DNA from 4 places in the Lysinibacillus sp. A4 genome. Region 4 is predicted to be linked to each of the others. Evidence: riboswitches for the same ligand, from Rfam matches in the RefSeq annotation. Region 4 holds a riboswitch; each other region holds the start of a gene.
What was found. A riboswitch is a leader RNA that binds a small molecule or an ion and turns the genes downstream of it on or off. The one in region 4 is predicted to bind thiamine pyrophosphate.
Positions count from the first base shown of each region.

Region 1: linked by a shared signal. The riboswitch ahead of thiW (energy coupling factor transporter S component ThiW) and the one ahead of thiC (phosphomethylpyrimidine synthase ThiC) in region 4 are both predicted to bind thiamine pyrophosphate.
Region 2: linked by a shared signal. The riboswitch ahead of thiM (hydroxyethylthiazole kinase) and the one ahead of thiC (phosphomethylpyrimidine synthase ThiC) in region 4 are both predicted to bind thiamine pyrophosphate.
Region 3: linked by a shared signal. The riboswitch ahead of NY607_RS08785 (ABC transporter substrate-binding protein) and the one ahead of thiC (phosphomethylpyrimidine synthase ThiC) in region 4 are both predicted to bind thiamine pyrophosphate.

Region 1 covers NZ_JANWTB010000006.1:343,410-345,615, reverse strand. The annotation lists gene NY607_RS14765 (VWA domain-containing protein) at 1-121, shown strand, start outside; gene thiW (energy coupling factor transporter S component ThiW) at 309-809, opposite strand; TPP riboswitch at 904-1,011, opposite strand; gene NY607_RS14755 (MFS transporter) at 1,078-2,206, opposite strand, start outside.
Region 2 covers NZ_JANWTB010000003.1:475,880-478,085, reverse strand. The annotation lists gene thiD (bifunctional hydroxymethylpyrimidine kinase/phosphomethylpyrimidine kinase) at 1-396, opposite strand, end outside; gene thiM (hydroxyethylthiazole kinase) at 384-1,151, opposite strand; TPP riboswitch at 1,235-1,332, opposite strand; gene mbcS (acyl-CoA synthetase MbcS) at 1,523-2,206, shown strand, end outside.
Region 3 covers NZ_JANWTB010000004.1:53,987-56,192, reverse strand. The annotation lists gene parC (DNA topoisomerase IV subunit A) at 1-528, shown strand, start outside; TPP riboswitch at 637-747, shown strand; gene NY607_RS08785 (ABC transporter substrate-binding protein) at 901-1,896, shown strand; gene NY607_RS08780 (thiamine-binding protein) at 1,898-2,188, shown strand; gene NY607_RS08775 (ABC transporter permease) at 2,188-2,206, shown strand, end outside.
Region 4 covers NZ_JANWTB010000014.1:111,357-113,562, reverse strand. The annotation lists gene thiC (phosphomethylpyrimidine synthase ThiC) at 1-1,390, opposite strand, end outside; TPP riboswitch at 1,530-1,644, opposite strand; gene NY607_RS21805 (AEC family transporter) at 1,705-2,206, opposite strand, start outside.

The DNA.
Region 1 (2,206 bases), on a different contig from region 4:
CTTTGGTTGGAATTTCCTAACGAATGTGAAGAGAAAAGAGCCGCTGGTTGAGGAAAAAACTATACAAGCAGAAGATACAAATGTAGCACAGTTGTTAAAAGGCATGAAAAAACGATCTTAAATAGAGGAAGCAGTGCAAACTCGAATAGTTTTGCACTGCTTTTTTTATGTTGCTTGAAATAGAGAGTTATCCCCTTTGTAGAGAGGGGAAGATGATCTACAAAGTGGACTCTTTGCTCATAAGGAGGAGAAAGGCGCTCCAAATTGGACTGCCCGCAGCTCAATGAATGCTCATAATCCAATACCTCTTAATAAAGAGAAGAATTAAATCTCTTTACGAGCTCTGTTTTACGCAAGCTACTCGCAACCATTACACCTAAAATAGCACCGATCGTACTTGATGTTAAAAAGGCTGGTAGGAAGAAGAATGCTGCTACAGATGTTCCCATGAATAATTTTGCATAAGGGACGGCAATAAGTGAAGCCAGAATGCCCGTTCCGATAACCTCTCCGATACCAGCTAACCACATTTTATTGCTATATTTATAGGCAAGAGCAGCACAGACCGCACCGATGATACTACCAGGGATAGCTAGTAGAGAGCCTGTTCCAGTAAGGATACGAATGATGGCAGTGACAAAGGCAACTATAACAGTTGGTACAGGCCCAAGTATAATGGCTCCTATCACATTAATCGCATGCTGAACGGGGTAAGCACGTGCGATGCCTGTTGGGATGGATACGAAAGTAGAGCCTGCAACAGCAACGGCTACTAATAAAGCCATGACTGTTAATTTACGAATTGACATAAAGTTCACTCCTTTTGGTAAAGTTCGTGAGGAAAAATAAAAAGGCCACCCCCTTTAAACAATAGGAAGCGGCCTTGCGTGTATATAGTGACAACAGCAAGTAGCGCCACTTCCCTCCGCTAGTGTGAACTAGATCAGGTTCAAAGGGTCCGTATATTACCATATACGTCTCAGCCTTTTAAAGACTCCCCTAGTGGTTAAAATCATTCAATTTTGTGAATCAACAATAATGTACCATACTGCTAAAAATAGTCAATGATTTTTCAGACTATTTTGTATCGGGATGCATTAAATGAGGTGCTTTTTTCACTGTCCAGATGAGCGCAAGGAAGAAACAGGCTAATAATATGATAGAACCGAAAATATATGGGCTATTCATATTCCAGTCAAATAATAAACCTGCCAAAGCGGGTCCAATCATATTTCCGAGGCTCATATAGGCATTATTCAAGCCCGCAGCAAATCCCTGCTCTTTCTCTGCAAGCTTTGAGATGAGTGTATTAACAGCTGGACGAATTAATGTCGTTGCTGTAGAGAAAATTGTTGCTACAACTAAAATAAGGGCAAAGCCAGAAACAAATAATATTAAGAAAATAGCAACGGATGCAATAAATAAATTTACTAGTACTACTTTCATTTCACCATAACGATTGAACAATGGTGTAATAATAAACATTTGTACTACTACTCCAAAAGCACCACCAACAACTAATATAATCGCTATATCTACAGGTGTGTAATTAAACTTTTCTGTCACAAATAATGACAATGTCGTTTGGAAATTTGCAATTCCAAACGAGAACACCAGCATAATTATGAGCATAACAAAATAAGGCATATGTATGGAACGAGCCATTTGCTTCGCCAGATTGTCTTGCTTTTGTTTCTGTTGCGCAGTGTTTGGTTTGGTAGAAGGTAATAAAAAGTAAGATAAAATAGATGCTACAATGGCTGCAGCTCCAGCTGTGAAAAATGGGAAATGTAAGCTTACCTTTGCTAAAAAGCCACCAATACCAGGTCCAATCATAAAGCCAAGAGACATAGCGGCACCCAACATCCCCATACCTTTCCCACGTTCTTCATAGGTTGTGACGTCAGCGACAAAAGCCATAATAGGAGGTGCAACAAATGCGGAACCTAGACCACCTAAAAATCGTGCTAAAAAGAGCATCCATACATCTGTAGCAAGGCCAAATCCGATTTGTGCAAGACCTGTTACGATAAGACCGAAAATAATTAAATTTTTTCGTCCGTACTGATCTGAAAGATTCCCAGCAATAGGAGAAAATACGAATTGAGCTAAGGCGAACGTTGCGATTAGCATACCTAGAACTTGTCCTGCTGCACCAAATATTTTTAAATACTCTGGCATGACAGGAATAATAATGCCAATACTT
Region 2 (2,206 bases), on a different contig from region 4:
AACCGTAGCAAGTGGTAATAAAGTTGAGCGTAAGGCATCGATAGCTTCTTGCTGTAATAGGCTTTCCCCACCTTTTGCAATCATCACCGGATCAACAATCAGTGGAATGTTTAGCTCCCTGATCTTGTGTGCAATTGCTTTGATAATTTCTGAGGAATAAAGCATTCCTGTTTTAATCGCAGCGATTGGAAAATCTTCTACTAAGGCCTCGAATTGTTTTTTTATAAAGGAAACGTCAATAGGGTAAACACCTGTTACACCCAAAGTATTTTGAGCAGTTAGAGCAGTAATAACAGAAGTACCAAACACTTCTAATTCCTGAAATGTTTTTAAATCAGCCTGTATACCCGCGCCACCACCACTATCTGAGCCAGCGATTGTTGTTACAATATGCATGAAGCTGCACCATCCTTTGATAAGCGATGTATAGCATTGAGTAAGGCTATTTGAAAATCACCAATGTCTGCAGTAAATGCGGATGCCAGTACACCTGCTTTTTTATAGTAAGTAAGTGTTTCCGTTAATTGTTGGTAAGGATTATGGCTTACACTATAGGCTGCGCCACAAATTGCGCTAAGTAAACAACCTGTACCCGTTACTTCCGTCATTTGTGGATGACCACCAGCGATCCATTGGCTATGCTTGCCATCAGTTATAAAATCGCGTTCTCCTGTGACAATAACAATGCATTGATAGCGTTGAGCCAATGATGTGGCTTCTAATTCCATAGCGATAGTGCCATGACCACTATCGACACCTTTTTGTTGCCAATTTACACCAACTATTGCTGCTAGCTCGCCGAGATTACAGCGAATCACGGCAAAGTGTATGTTTTCCAGTAAGTATCTTACGGTTTCCTTACGATAAGTTGTGGCTCCAACTCCGACAGGATCTAAAATAACAGGAATACCAAGTTTATTGGCTTTTTCACCTGCTAATAACATGGCACTTTTTGTGCGATCATTAAGTGTTCCAATATTAATTAATAATGCTTGAGCAATGGCCACCATCTCCTCTACCTCTTGGTAGTCATCGGCCATTACTGGTGAAGCACCTATCGCTAATAAACCATTTGCTTGAAAATTTGCCACTACATAATTGGTAATACAATGGATAAGTGGTTGCTGTTGACGAATTGTTTGAAAAATCATTGTAGTCCTCCTTTAGGGATGGACGTAAGCATGCAAAAAAGGCTCTTTTTGTGTAAAAATGCACGAAAAGAGCCTTTCATCTGAAAACGATGTTTATTGCTCCCTACGTCAGTATTAACTAACAGGTTCAAAGGGTCAGGTTTTACCTTCTCAACTCTTACGAGTCCCCCTGCAATCTTGCTTTTAGTTGACCAAAATGTACCATACTTTTCATTTGTATTCAATAGCAAGTTTTCCTATAGATAAAATGTGACCGATGCCATATAGGAGGGTATGATAGTTGTCATGACTTTACCGAAATTAAGCACAAACCATTGAAAATGCTGAAAAAAGAGTTTTATAATGTGTCATAACAAAAGGGGGCAATTGCCATGAAAAGACAAGATTTAGTTGCACCAGAATGGTATAACATAGTAGAGGAAATTGAAAAATATGCTCAGGATGCAGCCAAAAATGCTTTAATCATTTGTGAAGAAAACCAAGACATCCAATGTATTACATATGCACATTTATTGGAAAAAGCGAATCAAGCAGCACATGTATTCACCAAGCAAGGTTTAAAGAAAGGTGATGTCATTTTAGTAATGGTACCACGTTCGGTTGAAGCATATATTGTGTATATTGCTGCATTGAAAGCGGGTTTAACTATTATTCCAAGTTCTGAGATGTTAAGAACAAAGGATATTGAGTATCGAATTCATCATGCAAATGCTAAAGCAGTTATTGCATTTGAACCCTATATTGAACAGTTCGATAAAGTAGGAAATTTACAAGACATACTGCAATTTGTCATAGGGAATGCACATGAACCTTGGCAGAACATACTTGAAAAAATGAATAATCAACCTACAACCTACATAAATCCTATCCCAACAAAAAGCACAGACAATGCATTTTTAGCCTATACAAGCGGAACAACAGGAAATCCAAAAGCAGCAGTGCATACGCATAGTTGGGGCTATGCTCATTTACGAACAACAGCACCACATTGGTTGGGTGTACAAGAAAATGATATTGTTTGGGCGACTGCAGCACCAGGGTGGCAAAAATGGATT
Region 3 (2,206 bases), on a different contig from region 4:
AATGTCAAGGCTGGTGATGCGATGATCTATGCATCATTTGTAACAGATGACGTGGAGCTGATGCTCACAACGGATACAGCCTATGCGATTCGTTTCCCAATGGAGGAACTACCTGTGACAGGTGTGAAAACAGGTGGTGTGAAAGGGATCACACTAAAAGATGGAGAAGCCTTAGTTGGAGTCAATGTGTTACAGCCTGATGTTACCCACTATGTAGTGATTGTGACACAGCGTGGGGCCGTGAAGAAAATGAATGTCGCTGAAGTTGAAGTAGCAAGTCGTGCAAAACGTGGACTAAAAGTATTAACAGAGTTAAAAGCAAACCCTCACCGAATTGTGGCAGTTGTTCAAGCAACAGACGAGGAGCAGGTTGTGATTGAAACTGAAAAAGGTGTTCAAGAGATGATTGACGTACAAGCATTGTCTCGTGCGGATCGCCATTCCAATGGTTCATTTAAAGTGGATATTGCAACAGATGGAGCAATTTCTCATGTTGTAACAGCCAAAAAAGAACAGAAACCAAGCTAAAAGCATGCCCAGCCTCTTAGGAGCGCTGGGCTTTAAGCTCTATTCAAAAATAGCACCTTGTCATTTAAGTGAAACTATGGGTATAATAATCATCGAAAAGTTCATAGCGAAAGAATGTAGGGGGGCTAGTAATTGCTAGCTGAGATTGTGTCCGGTAGACGCTGACCCTTTGAACCTGATTTGGCTCGTACCAGCGTAGGGAACATCTATTCAAAAAGCAAAGTTTTGAAGATTGATTGCAATACGTCTGGGAGGAATCCTAGGCGTTTTTTTATGTTTTCAAGCAACAGCTTGCCAACATTGTATACGCTTTCTTCTGGTGACAACATTCATTCATGAACACTTTCATATTACAAACTGGGAGGCTTTCGCATGAAAAAATGGTTTTTTATTTTATTGGCAGCACTATTGACATTAGTAGGCTGTAGTGACAAGGATGACAAGCAGGCTGCAGACAAGCTGAAAAAGGTGTCTGTGGTACTGGATTGGACGCCGAATACAAATCATACAGGACTATATGTTGCCAAAAAACTCGGTTATTTTGAGGAACAGGGTTTAGATGTTGATATTATTATGCCTGGTGAGGCGGGCGCAGATCAGCTTGTTGCTTCTGGAAAGGCGGATTTTGGCGTGAGCTATCAGGAAGGCATAACACAGGCACGAGTACAGGATGTGCCGCTGGTCTCCATCGCAGCAATTATACAGCATAATACATCTGGCTTTGCTTCTATTGCTTCGAAGGGCATTACATCGCCAAAGGATTTTGAAGGTAAAACCTATGGTGGTTGGGGCGCGCCATTAGAGCAAGCCGTTTTACAATCACTCATGCAAAAAGAAAAGGCAGATATTAATAAGCTAGATATCGTCAATGCAGGGGATTTAGATTTCTTCACAATGATGGAAAAAGATATAGATTTTGCTTGGATTTATTATGCATGGACTGGGATTGAGGCTGAGCTGCGTGGGGAAAAGATTAATATGCTATATCTTACAGATTATAGTGATCAATTGGATTATTATACGCCAGTTTTAGCTACAAATGAAAAAATGATACAGGACAACCCGGATGTAGTCAAAGCCTTTGTGGCAGCTGCATCGAAGGGCTATGAATACGCAATTGAAAACCCAAGTGAAGCGGCTGATATTTTAATCGAAGCGGCACCTGATTTAGATAAAGCATTAGTGCATAAAAGTCAGGAATGGCTGGCTGATAAATATCAGGATGATGCCAAGCAATGGGGAGAGCAAAAGCTTTCTGTGTGGGAAAATTACGCGAAATGGATGTCTAGCAATCAAGTACTAGAGGGCGAATTTGATGCGAAAAAAGCCTTTACTAATGATTTCTTACCTAAAAAGGAGGCCAAATAAGATGGCAAATTCATTAATCAGTGTACAAATCATTCCGAAGACAGAGAAATATGAAGATGTTATACCATATGTCGATGCAGCAATTGCGGTGATCGATGCTTCTGGGGTGAAATATGAGGTACATCCATTGGAAACAACGATGGAGGGTGAGCTTTCAACATTGCTCCAAATCATTGAAAAAATGAATGAGAAAATGATTGAACTTGGTGCCATTAATGTCATTACACAAGTGAAAATTTTATATCAGCCAACGGGTATTACGATGGATACATTAACGGAGAAATATCAGTAATGAAACGTGCATTACAGA
Region 4 (2,206 bases):
AACCAAGATGCTCTTTCGGTGTCACATAACAAAGCATCGCTGTACCAAACCAGCCAATCATGGCTGCCCCAATGGCTGATGTAATGTGGTCATAACCTGGAGCAATATCTGTTGTGAGTGGTCCTAATGTATAGAAGGGCGCTTCCTTACAAACCTCTAATTGCTTGTCCATATTTTCTTTAATCAGATGCATTGGTACATGACCTGGTCCTTCAACCATCACCTGAACATCATGCTGCCAAGCAATTTGTGTTAGCTCACCTAGTGTTTCAAGCTCTGCAAATTGTGCCTCATCATTGGCATCTGCAATTGAGCCTGGGCGTAAACCATCACCTAAGGAAAAAGCAACATCATAGGCTTTCATAATTTCACAAATTTCCTCAAAGTGTGTATACAGGAAATTCTCTTGATGATGATATAAACACCACTGTGCCATGATAGAGCCACCTCGAGATACAATACCTGTCACACGATTTGCTGTAAGCGGTACATAGCGTAAAAGGACACCTGCATGAATAGTGAAATAATCCACACCCTGCTCAGCTTGCTCGATGAGGGTATCACGATAAACCTCCCACGTTAAATCCTCTGCTACACCATTTACCTTTTCTAAAGCCTGATAAATTGGCACTGTTCCCACTGGTACTGCAGCATTTCGAATAATCCATTCTCTCGTTGTATGAATATGTTTACCAGTCGATAAATCCATAATATTATCTGCGCCCCATCGAGTTGCCCAGGTCATTTTCTCAACTTCTTCTGCAATGGAAGAAGATACAGCAGAATTCCCGATATTCGCATTGATCTTTACATGAAAATTACGCCCAATAATCATTGGTTCTGCCTCAGGGTGATTAATATTAGAAGGCATTATAGCACGCCCAGCTGCAATTTCTGAACGTACAAATTCAGGATCCATATTTTCACGTATCGCTACAAACTCCATTTCAGGCGTTATCATCCCCCTTCGTGCATAGTAAAGCTGTGTCACATTTTTACCTTTTTTAGCACGAAAAGGCTTTCTCGCCAACTCAGGAAAGACATTTTCTTGAATACGCGGGTCATCAACATGACGAAAGCCATTATCCTCAGGTTTAATGGAGCGTCCCTCATATGCTTCTACATCCCCTCGCTCTTGAATCCATGCATTTCGTAAGGCAGGTAAACCTTTCGTAATATCTACTTGGTAGGCTGGATCTGTATAGGGCCCACTTGTATCATATACTCGAATAGGAGCATTTTCTTCATTTCCAAAGCTGCCTGTTGTCGGACTTAATGCAATTTCTCGCATAGGTACTAGAATATCTGGGCGTGATCCTTCCACATATACTTTTTTGCTTCCTTCAAAGCTAGACATAATGGTAATATTCTTTTCACTAATTGCTGACATGAGCTACTTCTCTCCCTTAAATATATTTTGATACAAGGACCGAATCTAGCTCACCCAACAATCCAAAAAATAAAGGCCGAATCCAAAATAATTATTTGGATCCGGCCACGAATGTAAAGGTCTATTGATTGCATACTCTGCAATAGCTTCTTAACTTTCCCACGCTGGTATGAGCCAGATCAGGTCCAAAGGGTCAAGAAACTTCGTAGCGTTTCCCTCTCAGCCTGACTCATCAGACTCCCCTAGTTAATACTATTTAGTTTGATGCTAGTGTAGCAGATAATACTAAGAGATGGAAGTTATTTTTTATCTTACTAGGTAAATAATATTTCCGCAAAATAGATCACAATGGTTACAGTTATACAGCTTACAATGGTTGAAAATAAAACAGCTTGCGCGGCTGTTGCTGATTCTACATCATATTCCAATGCTAGACTAGAACTATTACGAGATGTTGGAAAGGCACTAGCTATAAACAGTGATTGTGCGACGACTCCATCTAATCCCAATATATAAATAATGGCTAATGCAACAGAAGGTCCAATAATTAATCGCGTAAAACAGCTGATAAAGACGGTTTTATTAAACATTGATTTCATCTCTAGTTGTGATAATTGCGCGCCTAATGTAATTAAGGCCACAGCAATAAATCCATCTGCCACATGTTCTACTGGTATTTTGATAAACTGTGGAATACCAATATCAAAATAATTCATAGCTGCACCTATAATCAGCGCATGAATAATAGGCATTTTAAAAAAATCCTTAATGATTGTCATACCTGACTTTGTAGAAGAAATTAAATTGTATAAACCA